Regions from separate parts of the Rhizobium sp. NZLR8 genome, predicted to be linked through region 1. Evidence: predicted binding sites of a transcription regulator. Region 1 holds the regulator's gene; each other region holds the start of a gene.
The links. Region 1 encodes PhoB, which activates phosphate uptake and scavenging genes when phosphate is short. Its sites were predicted from a motif close to TGTCATNNANCTGTCAT; they were not measured.

Region 1 (4,011 bases):
ACACGCCCTCGCCTCGCTCGAACCGCAGCGGGGCACGAGAGTAGGTGTCATAAAGCGGCGCGGCTTCAGCCATGGCGCGATCTCCTGGTTGCCGGGCAACGACTCCGGCTAAGGAAACCAGGCCCGAAAAATCAAAAATGCCGCCTTGCGGCGGCCAGCGGTACTATTTCCTTTTCGCGCTGCAATGTCAACAAAACTGCGCCCTTAGCGCATGCAGCAAGGTTGTACAGCGGTGTTTTCGACCTTCAACAGGCTTTATTGCAGAAATGACACGCTGGGGCAGCAAGTTGGGGAAAACTCCGAATTCGATTCATCCGGATTCATGCGACTCTTGTCACGGAGTCACGCTCACACTAGGTTAAAGTTCAATTACTAGACTGCATGCGGCGGAACTAGTCACCAAAATTGATCAAGCGTTTCTTGTTTCGGAGCTTCCGAGGCAACGGTGAGGGATTCTGCCATCACCAACGCAGAAGGTGGAGACAGGGCATGAACTGGACAGACGAGCGGGTCGAGAAACTCAAGAAGCTTTGGGCCGAAGGACTGAGCGCCAGCCAGATCGCGGCGCAACTTGGCGGTGTCAGCAGAAACGCTGTAATCGGCAAGGTGCACCGCCTGAGCCTTCCGGGCCGCGCCAAGGCCGGCGGCACGGCCGCCACGGCCCGAACGCCGAAACGCAATACATCGGCGCCGCGCGCGCCGAACTTCGCCTCTCGGATCACCACCCGCACCGTTACCCGCCAGCAGGGCGCAACGATGCTGAAGGAAGAGATCGAGATCGAAACGGTCGAGGAAATGGAATACGTGCCGAAAGGCAACGTGGTCGTGCCGATCTCCCGCCGCCTCGGCCTGACGGAACTGACCGAACGCACTTGCAAGTGGCCGGTCGGCGATCCGCTGAAGGATGACTTCCACTTCTGCGGCTGCGAGTCCCCCGACAATTCACCCTATTGCGGCTATCACCAGAAACTCGCCTACCAGCCCGTCAACGAACGCCGCCGGGCGGCAGCGCGGGCGAGCTGAACGGGTGACATTGTCGACATGCAAAAACGGGCTGGAAGGCCCGTTTTTTTATGTGAGAACGTTGGGTGTGGCTGCCCCTCATCCGCCTGCCGGCACCGACCGGGGTCGAGACGAGTGGCTCGACCCCGGTCGGGTTAGGGTGAGGGGCAGAGCTTGCTCGACTTTATCGGAAACCCCTCAGGCTTCCATCGAATAGCCGGCGCCGCGGACGGTGCGGATGACGTCTTGCATGTTGGAGAAGTTCAGCGCCTTGCGCAGGCGGCCGACATGGACGTCGACGGTGCGTTCGTCGACATAGATATCGTGGCCCCAGACGCCGTCGAGAAGCTGCGAGCGGGAGAAGACCCGGCTCGGCGACGACATCAGGAATTCCAGCAGGCGGAATTCGGTGGGGCCGAGGCGGACTTCGCGGCTTTTGCGATGGACGCGATGGGTTTCGCGGTCGAGTTCGATATCGCCGCATTTCAGCACCGTCGACAGCACCTCGGGACGGGCGCGGCGTAGCATCGCCTTGACGCGGGCAACGAGCTCCGGGGTCGAGAACGGCTTGACGACGTAATCGTCGGCCCCGGTCGACAGTCCGCGGACGCGCTCGCTCTCTTCGCCGCGCGCCGTCAGCATGATGATCGGCAGACGTTCGGTTTCCGGCCGCATGCGCAGGCGCCGGCAGAGTTCGATGCCGGAGACGCCGGGCAGCATCCAATCGAGGATGAGCAGGTCGGGCGTGCGCTCCTGAAGCCTGATTTCGGCTTCGTCGCCACGAAGGATAGTATCGACCTCGAAGCCTTCCGCTTCGAGATTGTAGCGAAGAAGCACGCTCAAGGCTTCCTCGTCTTCAACAACTGCAACTCTCGGGATCATGCCTGTCGGTCTCCTCGCGCATGTTCCTTAAACCGGGGTGATTTAAGCAATGCATCCTGCGCAAATTCAGAAAGGTGGCTGCGACCTCTTTGCGCGCCCGGATGGGCGCGCACGCAACGGCTAGTATGGGCTTTATTCCGTGACCGCGCCGACGGTGTTGGCGCTGTCGTCTTTCGGACGGTCACCTTCCGGCTGTGCGCCGGTCGCCATGTAGTAGATCGTCTCGGCGATGTTGGTGGCGTGGTCGCCGATGCGCTCGATGTTCTTGGCGCAGAAGAGCAGATGCGTGCAGCTGGTGATGTTGCGCGGATCTTCCATCATGTAGGTCAGCAGCTCGCGGAACAGCGAGGTGTACATCGCGTCGATCTCGTTGTCGCGTTCACGGATCGCATTGGCCTTGTCGGCGGAGCGCGTCGTGTAGACGTCGAGCACTTCCTTGAGCTGGACGAGCGCCAGCTCGGACAGATGCTCGAGACCGCGGGCGAGCTTGCGCGGAACGCCGGTGCTCTGCACGGCGATGACGCGCTTGGCGGTGTTCTTGCCGAGGTCGCCGACGCGTTCGAGATCGGCGGCGATGCGGATCGAACCCATGATTTCGCGCAGGTCCGAGGCCATCGGTTGACGGCGGGCGATGGTAACGATCGCCTTGTCGCCGATTTCTCGCTCGGCGTGATCGAGGATCACATCGTCGGAGATGACCTTCTGCGCCAGCGCGGTATCGCCGTTGACGAGCGCCCGGACGGCCTCGCTGACCATCTGCTCGGCCAGGCCGCCCATTTCGGAAATCCGCCTGGACAGGAACTTCAGATCATCATCATAGGCAGAAAAAATATGTGTCGATGCCATGGGGCTTTATCCTCGAATAACGGGAAGGCTTGGTGTCGCCAAAATCAACCGAAGCGACCCATGATGTAGTCCTGGGTGCGCGGATCGTCGGGATTGGTGAACATCTTGTCGGTGTCGTTCTCCTCGACGAGATTGCCGAGGTGGAACATGGCGGTGCGCTGCGAGACGCGCGCGGCCTGCTGCATGGAGTGGGTGACGATGACGATCGTGTAGTTCTCGCGCAGTTCGTGGATCAGTTCCTCGACCTTGGCGGTGGCGATCGGGTCGAGCGCCGAGCAGGGCTCGTCCATCAGGATGACTTCAGGGCTGACGGCGACGGCGCGGGCAATGCAGAGGCGCTGCTGCTGACCGCCGGACAGGCCGGTGCCGGATTCATGCACGCGGTCCTTGACCTCGTTCCAGAGGCCGGCACGCTGCAGGCTGGTCTCGACGATCTGGTCGAGATCGGCCTTCGACTTGGCAAGGCCATGGATGCGCGGGCCGTAGGAGACGTTTTCATAGATCGTCTTCGGGAACGGGTTCGGCTTCTGGAAGACCATGCCGACGCGGGCGCGAAGTTCGACGACGTCGATATCGGGATCATAGATATCGTCGGTATCAAGCGTGATCTTGCCGGTGACCCGGCAGCCGTCGATCGTGTCGTTCATGCGGTTTAGGCTCCGCAGGAAGGTCGACTTGCCGCAGCCGGACGGGCCGATCAGCGCGGTTACGGTGTTTTCGCGGATGTTCAGGTTCACATCGAAAAGCGCGCGCTTCTCGCCATAGTAAACCGAGACATCCTTGCCGATCATCTTATAAGGGACGTTGCTCATCTTCTGATCCAGCGCTTTTTCAACTGCAGCTTCCGTCAACATGTTCATGATGTGTAACTCCGTTTACCAGCGGCGCTCGAAGCGACGACGCAAGAGGATGGCGCCCATGTTCATGACGATCAGGAACAGGAGCAGGACGATGATGGCACCCGAAGTCCGCTCGACGAAGGCACGTTCGGCCTCGTTGGCCCACATATAGACCTGCACGGGCAGAGCCGTCGAGGGATCGAGCGGCGTCGTCGGCGCGTTGGCGACGAAGGCGACCATGCCGATCAGCAGCAGCGGCGCGGTTTCGCCGAGCGCATGCGCCAGGCCGATGATCGTGCCGGTGAGGATGCCGGGCATGGCGAGCGGCAGAACATGGTGGAACACCATCTGCATCTTCGAGGCGCCGAGGCCGAGGGCTGCAGCGCGGATCGACGGCGGCACGGCGCGCAGTGCGGCGCGCGTCGCAATGATGATCGTCGGC
Region 2 (4,011 bases), on a different contig from region 1:
CGTCGACGGCAACGTCGACCTTGCCGTCATAAGCGGCAAGCAGGTTGTTCTCGTGGCCGCCGTTGAACTGCGTCGAGGCGAAGAACTTGTCGTTCGGCATGCCCGTGTCCTTGGGGATCTGCGTCAGCGGCACGAGATAGCCGGAGGTGGAATCCGGATCGGCGTAGCCGAGCTTCTTGCCCTTGGCGTCCTTGATATTCTTAATGCCGGAGGACTTCAGGGCGAGACCGACCGAGTAGTAACCCGTCGAGCCGTCCTTCTGCTGCGTCGTCAGGATCGGCGTAACAGCTTTCTCGTCCTTGATGTAAATGGCTGCATAGCCGGAAGCGCCGAGTTCGGCGAAGTCGAGCGTGCCGCCGAGCAGGCCCTGGATAACGCCGTCATAGTCGGCGGCGGGGAACAGCGACACCTTCTCGAAGCCGAATTCCTGCTTCAGGTGGTCGGCAAGGCAGGCATAGTTGCGCAGGCGGTCGGTTTCGTTTTCGCCGCCGAGAATGCCGATGCGGAATTCCTTGAGATCTGCCGCGTTGGCGGCGCCGGCGAGCGCGAAGAGCGCCGTTGCCGCAAAGAGTGTTTTCTTCAACATGTGTCTCTCCTATTGACCGGTGCCCCCGGTCTTCCGTTACGAAGAAGTGTGCCCTTGACGCGGGCGCTCGATCGCGGCCGGCTCGCTCAGAGACCGGCCAGCGCCAGCGGTTGGGCGCCGGCGGATTGATTGTCTGCCCGCTCGGGAGCGATATTGATGGACGTCGAGGTCATCGTTTCGTCGATGCCGGCGCCATCCTTGTCCGTCCCGTAGATTGCCTTCACTGCCTCGGCGGTCAGTTCCGAAGCCTTGCCGTCGAAGACGACGCGGCCGCCGGCCATGCCGACGATGCGCTCACAATAGTTGCGGGCGGTGTCGAGCGTGTGAAGGTTGGTGATGACGGTGATGCCCTCGCGCTCGTTGATATCGCGCAGCGCATCCATGACGATCTTGGCATTCAGCGGATCGAGCGAGGCGATCGGCTCGTCGGCAAGAACCATCTTCGGGTTTTGCATCAGCGCTCGCGCAATCGCCACGCGCTGCTGCTGGCCGCCGGAAAGCGTGCCGGATGCCTGCAACGCCGTCTGCTCGATACCGAGGCGTTCGAGCGCAGCGATGGCATGCACACGTTCCTCGCGGGTGAAGATGTTGAGCAGGCTCAGAAGCGTCGAGCGGTGGTTGAGGCGGCCGAGCATGACATTGGTCAGAACGTCGAGGCGCGGCACCAGGTTGAACTGCTGGAAGATCATCGCGCAATCGCGTTGCCAGTTGCGCAACGCCCGGCCGCGAAGCCCGGAGACCTCGACGCCGGCGAAATGAATGGAGCCGGAGCTCGGTTCCTGCAGCCGGTTGATCATGCGCAAGAGCGTCGACTTGCCGGCGCCGGATCGGCCGATGATGCCGACCATCTGGCCCTGAGGAATGTCGAGCGTGACGGAATCGACGGCGAGCTTTTTTCCGAAACGACGTGTGACATTCTTCAGCTCGAACATCATGCTTTCCCTTTGCACTCCAGGCCTTGGTCAGCATCGCATTAGTCCCGCTTGATGAACCTCCCATGTCATATTTGTGTAAGTCCTGTCACATATCCCCGCGCTTGTTGCGCATCTATATCGGCGGTTTAACCACCGTAGCGGAACAGGAAATCTTCCGCGCTCAGGTTGCGGAAATCCTGCAGCGCCTGGCGCAGCCGGTCGTGCTCCCAATCCCACCAGGAAAGCCTGTCCATCCGTTCGCCGATCTCTCTTGGAAAGCGTTCGCGGATTGGTTTGGCCGGTACGCCGCCGACGATCGCGTAGGGAGCGACATCCTTCGATACCACCGCACCGGCGCCGATCACCGCGCCGTTGCCGACGGTGACGCCGGGCAGGATGGTCGCCCCATGGCCGATCCAGACATCGTTGCCGATCGTCACGCGGTTTGCCCGCCGCCAGGCGAAGAAATCGGTTTCCATGTCGCCGTCCGGCCAGTAGTCGGCGGCACGATAGGTGAAATGATGCAGCGTCGCCCGCCAGGTCGGATGATTGGTGGCGTTGATGCGCACGGCGGCGGCAATATTGACGAACTTGCCGATCGTTGCGCACCAGACTGAGCCATCCTGCATGATGTAGGAATAGTCGCCGAACGTGGCCTCGCTGATGCGGCAGCGCTCGGAGACCTCCGTATAGCGCCCGAAGGTGGAATCGCTGACGGATGCCGTCTCATGCACATAGGGCTCGATGCCAAGCTTGCGGCTCATGCGGCGATCTTTCCAGGCGAGAACAGCTGGACGTCGAGGATGCGGTCGGCGACCGCCTCGCGCACTTCCTCGTCGTGGAAAATGCCGAGAAGCGCGACACCCGCCTTCTTCTTCTCCTCGATCATGCCGACGACGACGGCACGGTTTTTGGCATCGAGCGAGGCTGTGGGTTCGTCGAGAAGCAGGATCGTGTGCTCGGTGATGAAGCCGCGGGCGATGTTGACGCGCTGCTGCTCGCCGCCGGAGAAGGTGGCGGGTGGAAGTTGCCAGAGCGCTTCCGGCAGGTTGAGCCTGGCAAGCAGGGCGCCCGCCTTTTCCCGTGCCGTGGCGGCGTCGTCGCCGCGCGCCACAAGCGGTTCGGCAACCACATCGACCGCCGCGACGCGCGGTACTGTGCGCAGGAACTGGCTGACATAGCCGAGCGTGTGGCGCCGCACGTTGAGCACGGTGCGCGGATCGGCGGCGGCGAGGTCGACGATGCGCCCGTCGTGGCGTATGAGGATCTGGCCAGTGTCGACGGCATAATTGCCGTAGATCATCTTGAGCAGCGAGCTCTTGCCGACGCCCGATGGGCCGCCGAGCACGACGCATTCGCCTGAGGCGACCGAGAAGGCGACATTGGAAACGACGGGCAGCCTGATGCCGTCGCGCAGGTGCATGGTGAAGCTTTTCGAGACTTCGGAAACGACGAGGGGCGTTGGCATGATGTCTTCTTTCCTGGTTTCGGATTTACAGCGCCGGGCCCTGAAAAGACGCGCAAGGACGCTGTAAAGTCTTGAATTGCTCAGACCTGCAGGATCGAGGAGACGAGCAGTTGCGTGTAGAGTTCGCGCGGGTCGTCGAGCACCCGGTCGGTGAGCCCGTGTTCGATGACGTAGCCGTCCTTCATCACCATCATCCGGTGTGAGAGCAGGCGGGCGACGGCGAGATCGTGGGTGACGATGATCGCCGACAGGCCGAGATCGTTAACGAGGCCGCGCACCAGATCGAGCAGGCGTGCCTGCACCGAGACGTCGAGGCCGCCCGTGGGTTCGTCCATGAAGACGAGGCGCGGGCCGGTGACGAGGTTGCGGGCGATCTGCAGGCGCTGGCGCATGCCGCCGGAAAAGGCGCGCGGCTGGTCGTCGATGCGGTCGGCGTCGATCTCGACGCGCTCCAGCCAATCGATCGCCGAAGCGCGGATCGTGCCATAGTGCCGGTCGCCGATCGCCATCAGCCGTTCGCCGACATTGGCGCCGGCGGAGACGGTCATGCGCAGGCCGTCGGCCGGATTCTGGTGCACGAAGCCCCAGTCGGTGCGCATCAGGAAACGCCGCTCGGCCTCGTTCATGCGGTAGAGGTCGCGGTAGCTGCCGTCGCGCATGTGGTATTCGACGCTGCCAGTGCTCGGCAGCAGCCGGGTGGAGAGGCAGTTCAGCAGTGTCGTCTTGCCGGAGCCGGACTCGCCGACGATGGCGAGCACTTCGCCCGGCCAGAGATCGAAGGAGACGTCGCGGCAGCCGATCCGGTTGCCGTAAAATTTCGAAACGTCATGGACTTTGAGAAGCGGGATATCGCTCATTCTGCAGCCTCCCGGGCCAACATCTCGCCGGCATGCCCATGGGCGCGGCGGTCTTCGCAGTGATCGGTGTCGGAGCAGACGAACATGCGCCCGCCCTTGTCGTCGAGAACCACCTCGTCCAGATAGACATCCTCGGCACCGCAAAGGGCGCAGGGCTTGTCGAAGCGCTGGATGTCGAAGGGATAG
Region 3 (4,011 bases), on a different contig from region 1:
ACCTCGCCTGCCGCAACAACGGAATTCTGCGGCCTCGCCGCTCAGGCCCGCATCGTCCATGTCGTCGGCACGACCGGCTGTTCGGCTGAAGACAATGTCAAGATCGCCGCCGCCGCCCGCCATGCCCGTATCGTCAAATCAGGCAATATGAGCCTCGGGGTCAATCTGCTCAGCGTGCTCGCCGAGCAGGCCGCGCGTGCGCTCGAGCCTGATGACTGGGATATCGAGATCCTGGAAATGCACCACAAGCACAAGGTGGATGCGCCTTCCGGCACCGCCCTTCTGTTCGGCGAGGCCGCAGCAAAGGGGCGCGGCATCGATCTTGCCGCAAAATCCGTGCGTGTGCGCGACGGCCATACCGGCGCCCGGCAAGCCGGCACGATCGGCTTTGCGACGCTGCGCGGCGGCTCCGTCATCGGCGAGCATTCGGTGCTGTTCGCCGGTGAAGGCGAAATCGTCACCCTGTCGCACAGCGCAGCCGACCGCTCGATCTTTGCGCGCGGCGCCATCAAGGCCGCACTCTGGGCGCGCGACAAGAAGCCGGGTCTCTATTCCATGCTCGACGTGCTCGGGCTTTCTTCTTCATAACGATATTGCGGAGGCAAATTCATGAGCGGTACCCTCGTCCTCGTTCGCCACGGCCAGAGCGACTGGAACCTGAAGAATCTCTTCACCGGCTGGAAGGATCCCGATCTGACGGCGCTCGGCATCGAGGAGGCCAATGCCGGCGGCAAGGCGCTTGCCGAATACGGGATCAAATTCGACGTCGCCTACACCTCGGTGTTGGTGCGCGCGCAGCACACGCTGAAGCTCATCCTCGACAAGGTCGGCCAGCCCGATCTGCCAACGATCCGCGACCAGGCGCTGAACGAGCGCGACTATGGCGATCTCTCCGGTCTCAACAAAGACGATGCTCGCGCCAAATGGGGCGAGGAACAGGTGCATATCTGGCGCCGCTCTTATGACGTGCCGCCGCCCGGGGGCGAGAGCCTGCGCGATACCGGCGCCCGCGTCTGGCCCTACTACCTCACAGAAATCCTGCCGCGCGTGCTCAACGGCGAGAAGGTGCTGGTTGCCGCACACGGCAATTCGCTGCGCTCGCTTGTCATGGTGCTCGACAAGCTGAGCAAAGAAGGCGTGCTTGCCCTCAATCTCGCGACCGGCGTTCCCATGGTCTACAAGCTGAAGGCGGATTCCACCGTCGCGTCGAAGGAAGTGCTCGGCGATATGTCCGGCGCACACTGAATTCTGACGTCCGTGCCAGCCGGAGTCGGCTGGCACCTCATGTCTCAATTCTCGATGGTGAACTGCACCCGGTCGGCTGCGAACCGGCTGATCGAATATTGCACCGGCACGCCATCGAGATCAGTGTTCATCGCCTTTGCGATCAGCAGGATCGCGCCGGGGGTGAGTTCGAGGTCGGCCATATCGGCTGCATTCGCATGGGCGGCCGTCACCTCGGTCGTTGCACGGACATAGTCCGACAGGCCGAGCTCGGCGAAAGCCTTGGTGATCGATTCGTGCTTGCGGTAGGCCTCGCCGATCCCGGCAAAACGCCCGGCAGGAAACCAGCTCGTCGCCTTTGAAACCGGCCGCCTGTCGGCATGGCGCAATGTTTCCAGCCGGATCACCTGCCCCCCTGGCTTGATATTCAGCCAGCGGGCGACCTCGGCGCTGGCCTCCTCCTTCACCTCGTCGAGCAGAAGGCCGCGCATCTCGCGCGCCTGATCGCCGATGCCGGCGGTAAATCGCGTGCGCCGGGTAATCGGGAAATTCAGCCGCTCCTTGCGCTCGATCAGCGTGCCGCGACCTTGTACCGCACGGACGATCCCTTCCTGCGCCAAGGCCGCCAAAGCGCTCCGCACCGTATGCCGGTTGACGCCGAATTGCAGCGCCAGGACCGTCTCCGGCGGCACCATTCCGGTCTCGTCATAGGTACCCGTGCTGATTGTCTCACGGATCCGGTCGGCGATCTGGCGCCAGAGCGCCACACCAGTCTGCCTTTGCACCTGCTTTAATCCTGGCATTCCGCCCCCGTTCCCACGTCCGATGTCACACGCTTGTCACCACATCGATTTAAGCGTAGGTATATCTTGTATGGTTGTCTATATCAATAGACATTTGAGGAAGCGACAATGATATCAGCGGATAGGACAGGCGCAACGCCACAGACGGCATCCGGGCGCAAACGCGCCGCCGATCTGCTGGCGCGCGCGGAACTGAGCGAACTCTCGGCGGTCTGGAACGCGTTGCCGGAAAAGCCCGCGGCACATCCGGTGCGCGGACCGGAGACCGGGTTGGTGATGGTCCGCGGCCGCATCGGCGGCGGCGGCGCTCCCTTCAATCTTGGCGAGGTCACAGTGACCCGGGCCACGGTCCGGCTCGTCTCCGGGGCGATCGGCCATGCCCAGGCGCTGGGCACCGACCGTGAGAAGGCCCGGCTGGCGGCGATCTTCGACGCGCTCTGGCAGGAGGAGGCGACGAAGGATTTTGTCGAACAGGCACTGCTTTTGCCCGTCGCCGAACGGATCGCCGATGCCGAACGCCGCAAGGCGGACGAGACGGCAGCGACCCGCGTCGATTTCTTCACCATGGTGCGGGGAGACAACTGATGGGGCTGAAGACAGAAGCCCTCACAGGTGGCTTTGCCGACCCGGTCTTCCACGCCCAGAGCGTCTTCAAGATGCTGATGGACGGCATGGCTCGCCCCGGCACGATCCAGACCGTCCGGCCCGATGTCGCGCCGCCTGTGCCGTTCGGTATTGGCGCCGGCACGATCGCGCTGACGCTTTGCGACCACGACACGCCTGTCTGGCTGTCCCAGGGACTGGCGAAATCGGCCGTGCCGGAGTGGCTCGGCTTCCACACCGGCGCGCCGCTGACCGGTGAAAAGGCTGAGGCCCGCTTCGCCTTCACGGAGGCCGGCACCGCGCTTTGCTCCTTCGGCCTGTTTGCATCGGGCACGCAGGAATATCCCGACCGCTCGACGACTGTTGTCATCGAGCTCGCCGATCTCGAGGGTGGACGCAGGCTGGCGCTGATGGGGCCCGGTATCCAGAGTGTGACGGAAATCGCGCCTGTCGGGCTGCCGGAGACCTTCCTGCGGCTCTGGACCGAGAACCGCGCGCTCTTCCCGCGCGGCATCGACATCGTGCTGACGTCGGCCGAGCGTTTCCTCTGCCTGCCGCGCACCACCAAGATCACAGCAACGGAGATCTGAGCTCATGTATGTTGCCGTCAAGGGTGGCGAGGCCGCCATCGCCAATGCCCACCGCCTACTGGCCGACCGCCGCCGCGGCGACCGTTCGTTGCCCGCGATCGGCATCGAACAGATCGTGGCGCAGCTGGCGCTCGCCGTCGACCGGGTGATGGCCGAGGCCTCGCTTTTCGACCGCACACTCGCAGCGCTTGCCGTCCGCCAGTCGCGCGGCGACATGATCGAGGCGATCTTCCTGCTGCGCGCCTACCGCACGACGCTGCCGCGTTTCGGCTATTCCAAGCCGCTTGACACGGCTGATATGACGATCGAACGCCGCATCTCGGCGACCTACAAGGATCTGCCGGGCGGCCAGCTTCTTGGGCCCACCTTCGATTATACCCACCGGCTGCTCGATCCGTCGCTGCTTTCCGACGAGGCGGTCGAGACGCCTGCCCAGCGCACAGCCGAGACCGGCCGCGTCATGCGCGTCTCCGAGATCCTCGGCGAGGAGGGGCTGATCGAGGCCGACGGCGACATGCCTGAGGATCACGAGATCGGCGACCTGACCCGCGAGCCGATGGAATTTCCGATGACCCGCGATCTGCGCCTGCAGGCGCTCGCCCGCGGCGACGAAGGTTTTCTGCTGGCGCTCGGTTATTCCACCCAGCGCGGCTACGGCCGCAACCACCCCTTCACCGGCGAGATCCGTATCGGCGAGGTCGAGGTGGAATTCGACGTGCCGGAACTCGGTTTTGCCGTCTCGCTGGGCACGATCCAGATCACCGAGTGCCAGATGGTCAACCAGTTCAAGG
Region 4 (4,011 bases), on a different contig from region 1:
ACTTCGTCATGGTTTTCTCGCCGAACACCTTCCGCGGCGCCCCGCATGCCTGGCTGGCGACCCTCACTGATCGCTCCTCGACACCGGCCGAAGATGCGGCGATCCTGAAATCCGTCACCAACACCTATCCGACGATCACCAGCGTCCGCGTCAAGGACGCGATCGATATCGTCAACCAGCTGGTCGGCGAGCTTGCGACCGCAATTCGCGCCGCCGCCTCCGTTGCTCTCATCGCCTCGATCCTCGTCTTGGCCGGCGCGCTTGCCGCCGGAAACCGGGCGCGCACCCACGACGCGGTGGTGCTGAAGACGCTTGGCGCCACCCGCGCCATGCTGATCCGCGCCTTCAGCTACGAATATCTGATCCTCGGGCTGGCAACCGCAATCTTCGCGTTGATCGCCGGCGGCGTTGCCGCCTGGTTCATCGTCGCCCGCATCATGCGCCTGCCCTCGACCTTCCTGCCCGATGTGGCGGGGCTGACGCTGGTGACCGCGCTCGTCCTCACCGTCGGCATCGGCCTCATCGGCACCTGGCGGATCCTCGGACAGAAGGCGGCGCCCGTCCTGCGCGAACTCTGACCGGATAGCGACGCCCAAACCCTTCACCTTACGGCGATTTAACCGACCGAGCCTTTGCAAGCCTCTTGTTTGCGATCGGCGAAAGCCTCATATTGTCTGCAGGCATGCTGGAGCTCCGCAGCGGCGCCCGGGTCGAAAACCCGACACCGTATTTCCATCGGAGCTTGTAAGAGGAAACTATGGCTGACCTTCGTAACTATCAAAGCCGCGCGCAGACCGGCGAGATGATTGATCAAGGCCTGCGCACTTATATGCTCAAGGTTTACAACCTGATGGCGCTGGGTCTGGCGATCACCGGCGTGGCCGCATATCTCGGATTCAACTTCGCTGTTCAGGACGGCCAGCTCACCCAGTTCGGCGTGCTGCTGTTCCAGTCGCCTTTGCGCTGGGTCGTCATCCTTGCGCCTCTTGCGGCCGTCTTCTTCCTGAGCTTCCGCATTAACAGCATGAGCGTGGCCGCCGCCCAGACGACTTTCTGGGTCTATGCCGCACTTGTCGGCCTGTCGCTCTCGTCGATCTTCCTGGTCTACACCGGCCAGAGCGTCGTTCAGACCTTCTTCGTCACCGCCGCCTCCTTCGGCGCGCTGTCGCTTTACGGCTACACCACGAAGCGTAACCTGTCGGCGATGGGCTCGTTCCTGATCATGGGTCTTTTTGGCCTGATCATCGCTTCAATCGTCAACATCTTCCTGGCGTCGTCCGCGCTGCAGTTCGCGATCTCCGCGATCGGCGTCCTGATCTTCGCAGGCCTTACCGCCTACGACACGCAGCGGATCAAGGAATTGTACCTGGAAGCCGATGACGTCGCCGTGGCCGGCCGCAAGGCGATCATGGGTGCGCTGACGCTCTATCTCGACTTCATCAACCTCTTCATGTTCCTGCTCCAGTTCATGGGCAACCGTAAATAAGCAGGACAGACTGAGATCGAAAAGGCGGCTTCGGCCGCCTTTTTTGTTGCGCCGGCTTTCGCGGAATGGTTTAGGAGAGACCTTGCCCTCCGATGGACCTGCCGCCGAAATGTCCTTCCTCCTGCGCAATGCTTCCGAAGCCGATATCCCCGCCATCGCCGAAATCTATCGCGAATCCGTCCTGAACGGCACGTCGAGCTATGAGATCACGCCGCCGTCCGAGGCTGAGATGGCGCAGCGGTTTGCGGCGATCGTCGGCCAGCAATATCCCTATATCGCCGCAGCCGATGCTGACGGAAACCTGCTCGGCTACGCCTATGCCTCGGCCTTTCGCGTCCGCCCGGCCTATCGCTGGATAGTCGAGGATTCGATCTATCTGGCGCCCGAAGCCCGCGGCCGCGGCATCGGCAAAGCATTGATGACCGAGCTGATCGACCGCTGCACCGGTCTCGGTTTTCGTCAGATGATCGCGGTCATCGGCGGCGCCAGCCCCGCCTCGATCGCGCTTCATCTCAAGGCGGGCTTCGTGGAGGTCGGCCTGATGCGGGGGGCCGGCTACAAGCATGGCCGCTGGCTGGATACGATGCTCATGCAGCGCGTCCTCGGCGAGGGTATGACGACCGATCCGGATCCGTCCATCTATCCCGGCACGCTGTTTGCCGGCTGATGCATGTCGCCCGGAAGTGTGCAGCGGTTCCGGGATAACGACATGCAGAAAAAGTGTTTCGGCTTACTTATCGACCAGCTTCAGCGCCTTGTCGAACACCTTCAACACCTGGTTCAACTCGTGACCGCGCTTCAGAATGGTGCCGTGGACGTTGATCACCGAATAGGCGCCCTGCTTGGCGGCAAGCTTGGGATTTTTCTCGACGCGGAAGAGCGGCATTTCACCGGAGCGTTTGAAGACGGAAAATACCGCCCTGTCTTTCAGATGATCGATGGCGTAGTCGCGCCATTCGCCGTCACCGACCATACGGCCGTAGATCCAGAGGATCGCATCCAGTTCGCGCCGATGAAAGGTCACCGGAAGTGGATCTTTGCTTTGCTTGTATTCCCTGAGATCGACGACGACTGAGGAACTATTGTCGACGGAACGGCTTTCGCCGTGTCGCAAATCCGGCTGATCTGTCATTCAGTCTCCGAGGCCTCTGCATGTGACAGGAGAGTGACAGTGTGCCCGAGCCGCCGCAAATTGCAAGAGTGCCGGCCGTCACATTCGGCCGCACTCCAGCGCCGCGCGTTGGACGCGCAAGGATGCCGTAGCACTTTGAATCGGCGCATCGTCCGATGCGCATAATAGCGTTGTCGCTTTCTCGGTAGCGCCGCATTTCAGTCAAAACAGCGCCTCATTTGCAGGAGAATTATGAATCCCGGTTTGGCGCCAGCGCGCCAAAGGGCCCGGCGGAGCGTATCGACCTTAACCCCAGCCCCGAATACGCTCAGCCGGGCCGCCCGGTACTTCATCCGCAAGCGGATGAAATCTCAGATGTTTTTTCCAGCCATCACCACGGTCGCCCCAAGGATCGCAGCCGGATCGCCGTTGTCGGTCGCCGATTGCAGCAGGATCGCGCAGCCCTCGAGCTGCGGCCGCTGCAGGACACTGGCTGGCAGCGTCAGACTGGTCGCCTTGCCGTCCCACATGCCGACGGTTTCGACATTGGTGACGCTGTGCAGATAGGAAATCTTCTTTCCGCTGTTCTCGCCCTTTTCGACGTCGATGGTCTTTTCCTTGTCGAAATACACCATCACGACATTGGCTTTGCCCTGTCCCGCGCCGATCTTGATCTCCAGCTCGTCGCCGCGCATCGACGCGCTGATGGGGACGGTCAGCCCGTTGCCTTCGCCGCTATAGGTATCGAGCTTGCCGTTGATACCGTTGAGATCGGCGCCGGCCAGATGACCGCGCCCGTTGACGATGGCCTGCGGCGTGTAGACGTTGCTGCGGCCCATTGTCCTCGCATAGCCATATTGCCGCTCGGTGTTTTCCTTCGAGCTCAGCGTATCGGCCCAGCCGAGATAGTTCCAGTAATCGACATGATAGGCGAGCGCGATGACATCGCCCTGGCTCACCAGCTTACGGAAAGCAGCATCCGCGGGAGGACAGGAGGAGCAGCCCTGCGCCGTAAACAGTTCGACGACACCTTTCGGCGTGCCGTCTTCGGCCTGAAGCGGGCCTGAGAGAACAACGCCGGCGATCAGCGGAATCAGAAAACGGGGGGACATTCACCTGCACCTCTTTTTCAGCGCCGACGGCGTGTTCGACCGGAGGCCCTGACATATGAACGTACGAATAATCCTTCCGGATCCAAACGAAAAGTCACGAACGGGTGAGACGCAGCGCAACCGGAACCCGCATAAAACAAATCATCGTGAGGTCCCTCAAATACCGTCGCCGCAAAGAAAAGCCGCCGGAAAATGCTCTCCGGCGGCCATCATCATATTATGAAGCTCTTAACAATCAGGCAGCGAGATCGCGCAGAACCGTCTGCAGGATGCCGCCATTGTTGAGGTAGACCACCTCGTCG

Region 2: phnC (phosphonate ABC transporter ATP-binding protein) is a predicted target of PhoB. The motif match lies at 1,585-1,601, and genes of this name have one in related genera.
Region 3: phnF (phosphonate metabolism transcriptional regulator PhnF) is a predicted target of PhoB. The motif match lies at 2,051-2,067, and genes of this name have one in related genera.
Region 4: HJB89_RS14335 (DUF2794 domain-containing protein) is a predicted target of PhoB. The motif match lies at 2,641-2,657, and genes of this name have one in related genera.

The regions. Positions count from the first base shown of each region.
Region 1 covers NZ_JABDVY010000009.1:16,164-20,174, reverse strand. Annotated here, with positions in the region: gene HJB89_RS19720 (aspartate aminotransferase family protein) at 1-73, opposite strand, end outside; gene HJB89_RS19715 (GcrA family cell cycle regulator) at 490-1,023, shown strand; gene phoB (phosphate regulon transcriptional regulator PhoB) at 1,201-1,884, opposite strand; gene phoU (phosphate signaling complex protein PhoU) at 2,017-2,730, opposite strand; gene pstB (phosphate ABC transporter ATP-binding protein PstB) at 2,775-3,590, opposite strand; gene pstA (phosphate ABC transporter permease PstA) at 3,606-4,011, opposite strand, start outside.
Region 2 covers NZ_JABDVY010000001.1:109,779-113,789, forward strand. Annotated here, with positions in the region: gene phnD (phosphonate ABC transporter substrate-binding protein) at 1-586, opposite strand, end outside; gene phnC (phosphonate ABC transporter ATP-binding protein) at 673-1,518, opposite strand; gene HJB89_RS00510 (DapH/DapD/GlmU-related protein) at 1,647-2,264, opposite strand; gene phnL (phosphonate C-P lyase system protein PhnL) at 2,261-2,968, opposite strand; gene phnK (phosphonate C-P lyase system protein PhnK) at 3,049-3,825, opposite strand; gene HJB89_RS00525 (alpha-D-ribose 1-methylphosphonate 5-phosphate C-P-lyase PhnJ) at 3,822-4,011, opposite strand, start outside.
Region 3 covers NZ_JABDVY010000001.1:114,792-118,802, reverse strand. Annotated here, with positions in the region: gene dapB (4-hydroxy-tetrahydrodipicolinate reductase) at 1-588, shown strand, start outside; gene HJB89_RS00550 (2,3-bisphosphoglycerate-dependent phosphoglycerate mutase) at 610-1,245, shown strand; gene phnF (phosphonate metabolism transcriptional regulator PhnF) at 1,290-2,027, opposite strand; gene phnG (phosphonate C-P lyase system protein PhnG) at 2,136-2,612, shown strand; gene phnH (phosphonate C-P lyase system protein PhnH) at 2,612-3,220, shown strand; gene HJB89_RS00530 (carbon-phosphorus lyase complex subunit PhnI) at 3,225-4,011, shown strand, end outside.
Region 4 covers NZ_JABDVY010000005.1:276,512-280,522, reverse strand. Annotated here, with positions in the region: gene HJB89_RS14350 (ABC transporter permease) at 1-578, shown strand, start outside; gene HJB89_RS14345 (Bax inhibitor-1/YccA family protein) at 758-1,486, shown strand; gene HJB89_RS14340 (GNAT family N-acetyltransferase) at 1,596-2,153, shown strand; gene HJB89_RS14335 (DUF2794 domain-containing protein) at 2,217-2,618, opposite strand; gene HJB89_RS14330 (thioredoxin family protein) at 2,969-3,709, opposite strand; gene acnA (aconitate hydratase AcnA) at 3,945-4,011, opposite strand, start outside.